DNA from 4 places in the Ruania zhangjianzhongii genome. Region 1 is predicted to be linked to each of the others. Evidence: riboswitches for the same ligand, from Rfam matches in the RefSeq annotation. Region 1 holds a riboswitch; each other region holds the start of a gene.
What was found. A riboswitch is a leader RNA that binds a small molecule or an ion and turns the genes downstream of it on or off. The one in region 1 is predicted to bind S-adenosylmethionine.

Region 1 (2,906 bases):
TCGGACTGGCCGTCCTCCACCTCAAAGCCGACAGCGTCGGACACGCCGGCAGCATCGACCACGGTGCAGGGGTCGAAGTCGTCACCGGGGGCGACCGCACCGGATGCGGCCGCATCGGAACCGCCGTCGTCCTCAGCGGGCTCTTCCTCGGCGGCCGAGTCGTCCTCCACCGGCTCCTCGTCGGCGGCCGCGTCATCTTCAGCGGGCTCTTCCTCGGCGGCCGAGTCGTCCTCCGCCGGCTCCTCGCCGTTCGCGTCGGCCTCGGCGGACTGCTCGTCGCGGTTACCGTCGCCGGCATCGTCCGAGCCACCGCAGCCGGCCACGAACATCAGCAGCGCGACACCGCTGGCAGCAACCGCGGAACGCACGCCACGCACTGTCGAAGTCTTCACCTGTTTGTCTCCCTAGTCTCCCTGCGCGCACCAGGCATTGATCGGCCGGATATTCGGAACCCGGCCGCCTGTACGGCCCACTCGTACAGTAACCACCCTGCGCCGGTGGCCGCGATGGGGTGATCTGCCCATCACGGCCACCGGCCAGGCTGCGGACGTGCGCGCGGAGCCCGGCCCCTGCCGGTGAATGCTCGGCCGGGCGAGAGGAAGCCCTCGAACCCTCGAAGACGGCGTCACCCCGCCCTCGGGGACCGCACCGTCAGGCCTTCGAGATGGCGAGCTCCGCGAGTTCGACCGCCGTCGCGATGTCGCTCTCGTCGAGCGCGCCGTCCTCGGCCACCAGGCTGGTGTTCAGCACCGCGCCACCGACAGCGGCCATGATGGTGACCTGCATCACGTTGCCACCGCTGCTGATCTCCACCGTGGCCTGCGAGGCGCCCTCGACGTCGATCTCCTCACCTCCGGCGACGAACTGGCTGACCCGGTTCTCGTCCTGCTCCGCCTGCACGTCTTCCGGCATCTCGTCGGGGTAGTCCATCGGCATCACCCAGTAGAGCACTGCCGAGGGGACGTCCGGAGTGTCCGCGTGATAGGCGCAGATCACCATGCCTTCGCCGCCGGCACCCTCGGGCGCTGGCGCGTCCTGGCCGGGTACTTCCTCGCGGTCGCCGACCTCGTTGCCGAGCACCCCGCCCACCTCGTCCGCGCTGAGGTCGGTGCAGGGGTCGCCGGAGATCCGTTCGGCCGACGCGTCCTCAGCCGGCTCCTCGCCGTCGCTGCCTGCTTCGTCCTCGCCGCCCGCGTCCTCCCCGGCGTCGGCGCCTTCCTCCTCAGCCGAACCGTCATCGGGTGCATCCTCGGCGGCGTCGGTCGGCTCTTCGCCGGCGGCCTCGGTCTCCTGCTCAGCGGGCGCTTCCGGCGGTGCCGCCTGGTCGGCGCCGTCATCACACCCTGCCACCAGCAGTAGTGCGGCAGCAGCGACTGCCGTCGCCCTGCGGGCACCAGTCATCAATGTGCTCGTCACGGAGCTCTCCTTCCCTCTGGCGGTGCCCCACATCCCCCCATTTCGGGATCGAAGAGCTACCGCGGCCCCACGAGCAGCGTAGAACTGCACCCGGGTTGAGCAAAATGGGCAGGAGGACCCATCGCCGGCCGTCGTCGCACCCGCAGGTGAACCTGCACGCCAAGGCTGACCACATCGTGGACCGGGTCCGGTTGGTACGTGGCACCGCCGCCGGGCTGTGGCATGCTTGTTCTCAAGGTCATGAGCGCCAGCGCGAAGCCCCGGCTCGCTGGCCGGCAACCCTCCAACCGCGGTGGGGTGCCCCGGGTGACGACCTGGCCGGCGCCGAGGTGGCGTGCGGCAAGCGCGGGCCTCTGGTCCGTCGGACCACAGGAGGATCATCATGGCTCTTCTCCCGCTTCTCGGTGAGCACACCGAGGTTCCGCTCACCCACCCGCTCGACGGCGCCACGTCCGTGCCGTACGCCAATCTCGACTACGCCGCGTCGGCCCCCGCCCTGGCCGCTGTCGGGGACGCGGTGGATCGCGCCCTTCCCCTCTATGCGAGCGTGCACCGTGGTGCCGGATACCTGTCCCAGGTGTCCACAGCGCTGTACGAGCAGGCCCGCGCCGCAGTGGGCGCATTCGTCGGCGCCCGCGCCGACGACGTCGTGGTGATCACCCGCAACACCACCGACTCCCTCAACCTGCTCGCTGGCTGCGTCCCGGACGGTGCCCGCGTACTGGTGCTGGACATCGAGCACCACGCGAACCTGCTCCCCTGGCAGCGCCATGGTGCGGACGTCATCACCGCCCGGGCCACGGTCACCGAGACCCTGAACGCCGTGGCCAGCACGTTGGCCACCCACAACTACCGGTTGCTGGCCATCACCGGTGCCTCCAACGTGACCGGTGAGGCACTGCCGGTGGCGGAGGTGGTCCAGGTTGCGCACGCTGCCGGCACCCGAGTGGTGGTCGACGCCGCCCAGCTCGCCCCGCACCGGCCGTTCTCCCTCACCGAGACCGGTGCCGACTACGTGGCACTGTCCGGGCACAAGCTCTACGCGCCCTACGGCGCCGGTGCCCTGGTCGGCCGGCGGGACTGGCTGGATGAGGGCACGCCCTACCTCGCCGGTGGCGGTGCCGTCACCGAGGTGCAGGTACGCCACACCACGTGGGAGCCGGCCCCGCAGCGGCACGAAGCGGGGAGCCCGAACGTCATCGGCGCGCTCGCGCTCGGGGTCGCCTGCACTCAGCTGGGGCAGGTCAGCGAGCAGCTCGCCGCACATGACCGTGGGCTCCGGGATCGCTTGGTGACCGGCCTCGAGGCGATCGACGGCGCCGACGTGCTGCACCTGTGGCCCGATGCCACCGAGCCGGTAGCCGTAGTCTCCTTCACTCTGCCCGGTCACGATGCCGGGCTGGTCGCGGCCTACCTGTCCGCCGAGCACGGCATCGGGGTGCGGGACGGCCGGTTCTGCGCCCATCCACTGCTCACGGGGCGCGGCCTGA
Region 2 (2,906 bases), 1.2 Mb from region 1:
CTTGGCCGGCATCCCCACGTTCGAGACCCAGTCGCCGGCATCGTCGTACATGCCAGCGGTCATCATCACCGACAGCACCCGCTCGACGGCCTCGATGCTCAGTGCTTCGGCCCCGGTCTCCGGGTTGGTGCCACCGTTGGCGAGGGTCGCGGCGATCATCGCCAGATCACGGCAGGTGACCTGGACGGTGCACTGGCGCAGGTAGGTCTCCAGAGCGGCAGTGGGGCGGCTCTCGATGATGCCCACCGAGCTGAGCAGGTAGGCCAGGGCGTGGTTGCGGTCGCTGTTGCGCAGCTCGGACTGATAGGCGCGGGTGCTGCGGCGCAACCGGCGCCCGGCGAACGCCGCGTAGGTCTCGTCGATGCGCTGGATCGCTGATCGCCCGCCGGAGCCCTTGATCATCGAGACCACGGCCAGCGCCCCGGCGTTGATCATCGCGTTCGCCGGTCGTCCGGTCTCCGGGTCGAGGGAGATCTCGTTGAACGGGTCGCCCGAGGGTTCGACGTCGATCTTTGCGTCCACGGACTCGATGCCGAGGTCGGCCAGCACCAGACCGTAGCTCAGCGGTTTGGACAAGGACTGGAGGGAGAACTCCTTGCTGGTGGTGCCCACCTGGTAGACGTAGCCGTCCACGGTGGCCAGGGCGATGCCGAAGTCGTCCGGGTCCACCGCACCGCGGGCCCCGATGCGATAGGGCGTACCCTCGCGCAGCTGCGCGATCTGGTCGTGCAGCTGGTGCAGGTAGGCGGTGATCGGAGACTCCATGAGGTGAGCCTAATCACCTCAGTGGCTCTCTACAGGCGGGTGTGCGCGCCGATGCCGTGGTAGGTGCGGTCGTGGTAGACCAGCGGCCGCTCGGCCCGGTCGATCTGGGCTTCCAGAGCGTGCAACGTGACCAGGTGGCTCTCCCCAGTGCGGACCCGATCGACCACCCGCGCGCGCAGCCACGCGGCGGCATCGGTCAGCAGCGGTTCCCCGCCGGGTAGCCGCTCGGCAGCCACCCCGGCGAACCGGTCCGTGCCGCGCCGGGCGAACTGGGCGGACAGGTGCGCACTGGCCGCATCCAAGAAGTGCACCAGCACGGTGTCCGCCTGCCGCAGCGCCTGCCAGGACGAGGAGCTCGAGGCGATGGCGAACGCGAGCATCGGGGGAGTGGCCGAGACTGAGATCACGCTGGTCGCAGTGAACCCGACGGGGCCGTGCTCCGCGGCCAGCGTGATCACCGCGACGCCGGCCGGGTGCTGGCGGAATACGCGCTTGAAGTCCTCACCGGCCAGCTGGTCGCCCGGTGCGCCGGCAGTCTCGGGCGCTGTGCCACCCCGGGCACTGTCGGACTCACTCAGTGCACTCACACCGCCACGCTAACCCGGGCCCGGCGGGCCTTGGCACGGGTGGTGGCGCATCTCACTTCGTGGGCGCGGATCGACACCTACTGATTGTTGACACGTCATCCATCGTGTCCGTAGAGTGTTGGTGTAGGTCTTGAGCGTCAATCAGATGGCCCCGGCCGGTTGACCGGCAACCCTCCACATGCGGTGGGGTGCCCCGGGTGACGACCTGGCCCCGTTCCTCTCCGGCGGGGCAAGCGCAGCACCGCCAGCGTTGCGGTACGAGTAGAAGGAACAGCACAGCCATCATGAACCAGGCCCAGCAATACGTGCCCGTCCTGCACGCCGCTACCTGCCTCATGTGCTGTTGCTCCATGCCGGCCTGAGCCGAACCTCATCCGGTGCCCCGGGCGTCTCGCCCCTCGGCCCCACCCCTGGTTCGCGCGTCGCACAAGGCTGACGGAGTGACACCGTCGGCGTGCCTCAGCGCAGCTGGGCCTTCCGCTCCTCTGGTTGCAAGGAACTCCCATGGCTTTCACGCGCTCACACCTGTCCGAGACCCGCACCGACTCCGTCGCTACGGAACCGGCGCCCGCCGCCCAGCCTCGAGCCGCTCGGCTCGCCCGCTCGCGCCAGCAGACCTCGCTGATCGCGCTCGACCTGTCCGGTGCCGGTGCGCCGCGGGAATGGCGCCGTGCCGCCGACTCCGACGCCGAGTCCTTCATCATGGGCCGGTTGGCCGGTCTAGCTTCGTTGGCCGATAACGGCGGCGTGGACCTGATCACCCTGGACGAGACCTTCCACGCTGCCGGTCTGCGCCGTCGCGATGACTGGCTCGACGGTGCGGTGGCCGCCTCCCGACTGTCCCGGCACACCACCGCAGCCACCCTGGTGGCTGCGGTGCCGCTCGGGCGTTCTCGCGCCGATCACGTGGCCGGGGCGATCGCCAGCGTGCACCGGGCCAGTGCCGGCCGTGCCGGGTGGCAGCTGGAGACCGGCGGGGGGCTCGCCCCCCGCGCGGTGGATTCGGTGATCAGTGCCTGGGGGGAGCGTTCGGCCCGCCCGCAGGTGGTGGTTCCGGTGCGAGATGCCGTCGACGGCGAGCTGGCGGCCGCCCGAGCAGATGTCGCCCGGCTCTCTGTGGCCACGTTCGAGGAGGCGCACGCCGCACGGACTGCGATCCGTCAGGCGGCCGCAGACTGGGGCCGGGACCCCGATGAGATCCGGGTTCTGGTGGACGTGCAGACCGTGGTCTCTGCCGACCGGCCGAGCGCGCGAGCCCGGTGGGACCTGCTCACCTCGTTGGAGACGCTGCCGCGGGCGGTCCCACTGCGTTCGCTGGGCACTGCTGCGGACCTGGCCGACCTGTGGAGCTCCTGGGTGCACCGCGGCGGCGCCGACGGGTTCACCGTGATCCCAGCCTCGGTGCCCACCGATGTGGCCGCGCTGGTGCACGAGGTGGTTCCGGCCCTGCAGGCGCGGGGGCTGCGCAAACCGCGCCGAGCGGCGGTGGACCGCCCGGCGACCACCCGCCGCACCGCCGCCCGGGCGACGGCGCGCGCCCGGGTCTGAAGCCGG
Region 3 (2,906 bases), 510 kb from region 1:
GGACCCCTTCGACGAAGTCCGAGCCGGGCAGGAACGCCGTACCGAGCCGCAGGTCTTGGTCGAGTACCTGAGCAACGGAGCTCATCCCGGTGGCCCGCCGCAGCGCCGCGAGCGCCACAGTCACCGAGAGTGGCGACCGTGAGCGGAGCAGCCCGGAGGCGGCCCGAGCCTCGGCGGCCGGGTGTGTGCTGAGCGCGGCCTCGATCGCCGCAGCGTCGTTGCCGGTGTAGCAGGTGTCGATCCAGGCCCGCTGGGCGATCAGCCCGCTCACCGGTGTCCGATCGCCGACCGAGGCGTCCAGCTCCTCCCCAGCCGCCAGCCGGGCACAGATCGTCGGCCACGCCGCGGGCGCGATGAGTGCATCGGCCAACCCGACGGCGATCGCGTCCGCTCCGGACATGCTGGCCCCGGTCAGGGCCAGGTGCGTACCCACCGCGCCCGGCCCGCGGGACAGGTAGTACAGCGCCCCGACGTCCGGGAAGAACCCGATGCCGGTCTCCGGCATCGCCGCCGTGGTCCGCTCGGTGACCAGCCGCAGGGACCCGTGCGCGGACAGCCCGATCCCGCCGCCCATCACGACCTGGTCCATGAACGCCACATACGGTTTCGGGTAGTCGGCGATCGTCGCGTTCAGCGCATACTCCGCCTGCCAGAACCGCACGGGATCGGCGGAGCCGGTGACCACCCACTCCCGGATCTCTCGCACGTCCGCGCCGGAGCACAGCCCGCGGTCCCCGGCGCCGTCCAGGGCCACGGCGGTGATCGTCTCGTCGTCGGCGAAGTCCTGCAGCTGGCTCGTGATCGCCTCGATCATGGCCAGTGTGAGCGCGTTGATCGGCCGCGGCCGGTTCAACCGGATCCGGCCCAGCGCGCCCTGCCGCGCGACCAGCAGTTCCTCGGCCGGTGCGGTCCAGTCGGGTTCACCGCTGAGCATCGGGACTCCTCAGGTCGGGGCACGGGCGCAGTCTCAGTATGCCCACGCAGTGCCGGCCCTGCAGGCGGGCGCCCGCCGCCACCGCGGGCCAAGTCCCGTCGCCACCCGCGGGTCAACTCCTGCCCGCACCCGCGGGCCAAATCCCGCCCGCACCCCTGGGCCAACCGCGGCGCCACAGCGGGCCACCCCCGGCGCCAGAGTGCTGACCAGGGATCTAGCGGCCGAGCACCGGATCAGGCGCTGCGGCGCTCCTGGTGCAACTGGGCGTCCAGCGCGTCCAGGTCCTCGAGCAGCGCCATCTCCGCTGCATCCAGACCTTCGCCGGCCGCTCGCATTCGCAGTGCGTCCTCACCGTCAGCCACTGCGGCCAGCACGGTGTCCCGCTCGAGCCGCGCCCGGCGGGCCTCCGCCTCGCTCAGCATCGTCCGGTGCTGCTGGTGTGCTCCCACCATGGTGTGCTCCCTTCTCTTCCTTCTGCACCCGAGTGTGCCCTCCAGGTGTGACATTCCCGGGGGACGGCACACGCGAGGTGACGAACGCCGTCGAAAATCTCACGATCCGAAACGCCTTCTCCCAGCAAGTGAAGGCGGGTACGATCGAGGCACACCATCCAGAGCGGCTGAGAGTCCTGGCTCGACGACGCCGCAGCAACCCCCCAACGGAAGCCTCCCGCGGGGAAGGGTGCTACAGCCAGGATCGATGGAGTCGATTCATGAAGGCATATCTTTCCCGGTGGGGGCACCGATGAGTACCGCCCCGCTACTGTCCATGCCCGGCCGTGGTCCGAGCGTCTCGTTCGAGCTCTACCCGCCGCGCACCCCGCGCGGACAGGAGAACGTGCGCCGTACCGTCGCCGCGCTTGCCGAGGCCGACCCGGACTTCTTCTCGGTCACCTACGGCGCCTCGGGCTCGACCCGCACCACCTCCCGCGAGCTGATCGAGGAGATCCTCGCCAGCACCGATGTCACGCCGTTGGCGCATCTGACCTGCGTCGGCGCCAGCGCCGAGGACCTCGGCGAGTACGTCTCCTCACTGCTTGACCGGGGCGTCCGGGACTTCCTCGCTCTGCGCGGCGACCCGCCGGCCGGTGAGCAGGACTGGCACCCGCACCCGGAAGGGCTGACCCGCTCCGCACAGCTGGTCCGCCTGCTCCGCCGGCTCGCCGCCGAGCAGCATCCCGACCAGCAGGTCAGCGTCTCCGTGGCGACCTATCCGGGCGGAACCTACGACTCCACCGGTGCCCCCGTGGTGCACGCCGATGACGTCGCCGCACTGATCGAGAAGCAGTCCGCCGGCGCGGACTTCGCGATCAGCCAGCTGTTCTACGACGCCCGCCACTATGCCGAGCTGGTCCGCGCTGCCCGCGCCGCCGGCGTACACATCCCGATCGTGCCCGGCATCATCCCACTCACCGATCCGAACCGGCTGCGCCGGATGGTCCAGCTCACCGACGTACCGGTGCCCGAGCACCTGCTGCAACTCCTCGACAACGCACCGGACGCCGAGGAGGCCTACCGCCGCGGGCTGCGCGCCAGTGTGGACCTTCTGCACGCCGTGCTCGAGGCCGGCGCTCCCGGTGTACACCTGTACACCTTCAACTCTGCCCGCGCCGTGCTCGATCTTCTCTATCAGTCCGACCTGCGGCGAATGCCGGTCGCTCCCCGCTGAGCACGCCGCCCGGCGCACCCCCCACCCCCTCGCCGCACCCTAGGCGCGGCCGTCTTTGGAGACCCCTGATGAGTCAGCCCCTGCCCACCGCCACCATCCTCGGCTACCCCCGGATCGGCCCGAACCGTGAGCTCAAGCGCGCCCTGGAGGCCTACTGGGCCGGCCGCAGCAGCGCCGAGGAGCTACGCACGGCGTCCGCCGCCGTCCGCCGCGGTACCCGTACCCGCCTCACCGAACTCGGCCTGGACCCGGCCACTGCCGCGATCCCCTCCGACTTCGCCCACTACGACCAGGTGCTCACCAC
Region 4 (2,906 bases), 130 kb from region 1:
CGGCGCTCCGCCGCTGGTCCGCTCGACGGAAGCGCGCGCCGCCGTGGCGTTCATCGAGGCGGCGTACACCTCGGCCCGGACCGGTCGTCCCGTCCAGCCGCGATGACCGCACCCGGTCCGGGGCGTGCTCGTCGAGTGCGAGCACGCCCCGGGCCGGCCGGCCCTGACCCTCGCGGTCGGTAGCCAGTCCTACCCCCTCGCGGTCGGCAGCCAGTCCTACCCCCTCGCGGTCGGCAGCCAGTCCTGACCCCCGCGACCGGTAGCGCGACGTTCAGCCGGCCTGCTCCCGCCATGCCCGACGGAGCCGCGCTCGCGCCCGGGAGAGCGCAGCGGCCGCTCCACCCCTGGTGAGGCCAAGAGCGTGCGCCAACCCTTCGCCGTCGAGCCCCTCCCAGGCGTGCAGCAGCAGCACTTGACGGTCCTTCGCGCTGAGCTGGGCGAGGACCTCCCGCACCAAGGCGTCTTCGACGGCAAGGTCGGCCGGGTCGGCAGCGTATTCGCTGTCGTCGTCCTCGGGCAGGTGCTCCATCGGTTCGGGCCGACCCTTGCGCCGGAAGTTCGCCAGCAGGTAGCCCGCTGTCCGGTACAACCAGGCCAGCTCGTGCTCGTCCGGCAGGTCGGCGCGGCGGCGCCATGCGGTGGCGAACACATCGGCGCACAGGTCCTCGGAATCCGGCCCGGCGCCGCGGCGCACGAAGTATCGGTGCAGGGCGTCCACATGCGTGGCGAACAGGTCGTCGAACCAGGCTCGCTCGCGCACTCCCCCGGCGCGGGCAGGGTGGGGCGGTGCGCCGGCCTCCTCGGCGTCGGTCATCGCCACCTCCCCGGATTCCGCTCGACCACAGACCTCATCGTGTCTATGTCCTCGCGGTCCCGATCGTTGCACGGGGCCCGGATGGCGCACTAGTGCAGGAGGGTGTGGGTCATGGATGTGGTGCGTGAGCGTGTGCGCAGGTCAGCGCCCATCGTGGTGGTCCACTCCACCATCCGATGCGAGGACACCCACCGGGGGTCGTTCCGCAGAGAGTGGGGGCTCGCGCGTTCGGCGTTCATCGAGCTGTGGTGTCGTTTTGACGTACCGGGCGCGTCGAAATCACCCCGTAGCGACCCGTTCGGCGGCTACCGGGTCCACGAGTCGCCGCTTCCGGCCCGCCGGCTTGCAGGGCCGGGCACCCTTGGGTCCAGACACCACCCACTGACGCACACCTGGTGCAGGACCGCTCCGCCGTCGATGTCGGGCCCTCGAGCTACCCTCGATCCCACTGGTCAAGAGCCTCGGCCGCACGCCTCCGGACGTGGTCGAGCGGCAACCGCGCCACCTGGCACGGTGCCTTCCGGAGAAGACCTGGGCGCGGGCCGTCCGGCCAACGTCACGACGGGTCCCGGCGGCGCCGGGAGCCACGACCACGTGGAGTACGACCATGCCGGAGAACACCGGGAACATGGCGAACGTTGCCAACACCCCGCAGACCGCCGCCGCACCCACGAAGTGCGTCGAGCCGCGCTGCACCAGCTACCGGCCCGGCCACCGGGTTCACATCATCCAGGCCCAGCTGGTGGCGCAGACACCGTGGGGCTGGCGGGACGCCGTCCTCCGCGGGATGCAGAGTGGCTGGCTGCACCTGAGCTATCTCGACGCCGAGGCCCACCCCCGCATCTGGTCCCACACCGCCCTCACCGACGTGCTCTGCCCTGGGGCGCCGGTGCGGCTGCACGAGCAGTTTCACGTGCTGGGCTCACCCGCAGGCTGGTTCAACGTGGTGCACCGCGACGGTTCCGGTGCCGTTCCCGCACCGGCCCACCCGAGCCTCTGGCACGCCGAGCCGAGAAGGGCCGCGGTGGACAACCACACCGGACGTGCACTCCCCCTCGATCATCTGCGCCCTGGCGCGGCCGGCTAGAGGTCGGCCAGCGGAACCGCCTCATCGGCGAGCCGCTCCGGTGCGATCTCGCGGCCGATGTGCGCGCGCAGCTGATCGGAGACGTCCCAGATATTGACGTTCATCGCGGCGGTGAGCACCCCGGAGCGCAGCCAGAAGGCGAGAAACTCCCCGGACTCAAGCTCACCGCGGATCACCACGCGGTCCTCCGGCAGTCCACGACCGACGTATTCCATCCCCAGGTCGTACTGGTCGGTGAAGAAGTAGGGCTGCCAGTCGTAGACCTCGTCGGTGCCGATCAAGACCTTCGCGGCGAGCTTGCCTTGCCGGATCGCGTTGTCCCAGTGCTCCACCCGCACCCGCTGCCCGAGTGCGGTGTTCACGGCATGGGCCACGTCCCCGATCGCGTAGATGTGGTCCGCCGCGCGCAGCCGTTCGTCCACCAGGATCCCGTTCTCCACATCCAGCTCGGCCGACTCGGCGAGTCCGGTGTTCGGGGCCGCGCCGACTGCCACCAGCACGGTATCGGCCGGCAGCGTCTTTCCGTCGACCTGCACTCCGGTGACCCGGTCCGCACCCTCGATCGCGGTTGCGGCGGTCCCGGTGCGCAGGTCCACGCCGCGGGAGGTGTGCAGCCGAGCGAAGTAGCTCCCGAGCTCGGCACCCATCGTGGCCTGCAACGGTACGTCTGCCGCCTCCAGCACGGTCACCTGAGTACCCGCCTGCCGGGCGGCCGCGGCTACCTCGAGGCCGATCCAGCCGGCACCGATCACCACCAGACGCCTGCCTTCGCCGAAGGTCGCCTTGATCGCCTCGGCATCACCGATCCGGCGCAGCGTGTGCACTCCCGGCAGATCCATCCCGTCGATCGGCAGCCTGCGCGGGGTGGCGCCGGTGGCGAGCACCAGATCGGTATAGCCCACCTCGGTACCGGAAGCCAGCTGGATCCTCCGGCTGTCCGGGGCGATACCGGCGACGGCGTCGCTCAAGGTGGTCTGCACGCCGTGGGTCTCGTAGTGCGCTAGA

Region 2: linked by a shared signal. The riboswitch ahead of FU260_RS09115 (LLM class oxidoreductase) and the one ahead of FU260_RS03530 (aminotransferase class V-fold PLP-dependent enzyme) in region 1 are both predicted to bind S-adenosylmethionine.
Region 3: linked by a shared signal. The riboswitch ahead of FU260_RS01415 (methylenetetrahydrofolate reductase) and the one ahead of FU260_RS03530 (aminotransferase class V-fold PLP-dependent enzyme) in region 1 are both predicted to bind S-adenosylmethionine.
Region 4: linked by a shared signal. The riboswitch ahead of FU260_RS04180 (hypothetical protein) and the one ahead of FU260_RS03530 (aminotransferase class V-fold PLP-dependent enzyme) in region 1 are both predicted to bind S-adenosylmethionine.

What each region holds. Positions count from the first base shown of each region.
Region 1 is NZ_CP042828.1:761,884-764,789, reverse strand. It holds gene FU260_RS03540 (hypothetical protein) at 1-392, opposite strand, end outside; gene FU260_RS03535 (hypothetical protein) at 652-1,416, opposite strand; SAM riboswitch class IV at 1,653-1,768, shown strand; gene FU260_RS03530 (aminotransferase class V-fold PLP-dependent enzyme) at 1,799-2,906, shown strand, end outside.
Region 2 is NZ_CP042828.1:1,945,847-1,948,752, forward strand. It holds gene glsA (glutaminase A) at 1-765, opposite strand, end outside; gene FU260_RS09110 (flavin reductase family protein) at 795-1,352, opposite strand; SAM riboswitch class IV at 1,479-1,594, shown strand; gene FU260_RS09115 (LLM class oxidoreductase) at 1,857-2,900, shown strand.
Region 3 is NZ_CP042828.1:248,336-251,241, forward strand. It holds gene FU260_RS01405 (enoyl-CoA hydratase/isomerase family protein) at 1-934, opposite strand, end outside; gene FU260_RS01410 (hypothetical protein) at 1,168-1,386, opposite strand; SAM riboswitch class I at 1,538-1,640, shown strand; gene FU260_RS01415 (methylenetetrahydrofolate reductase) at 1,679-2,602, shown strand; gene metE (5-methyltetrahydropteroyltriglutamate--homocysteine S-methyltransferase) at 2,671-2,906, shown strand, end outside.
Region 4 is NZ_CP042828.1:892,060-894,965, reverse strand. It holds gene FU260_RS04190 (Gfo/Idh/MocA family protein) at 1-106, shown strand, start outside; gene FU260_RS04185 (RNA polymerase sigma factor) at 272-814, opposite strand; SAM riboswitch class IV at 1,265-1,383, shown strand; gene FU260_RS04180 (hypothetical protein) at 1,422-1,901, shown strand; gene FU260_RS04175 (NAD(P)/FAD-dependent oxidoreductase) at 1,898-2,906, opposite strand, start outside.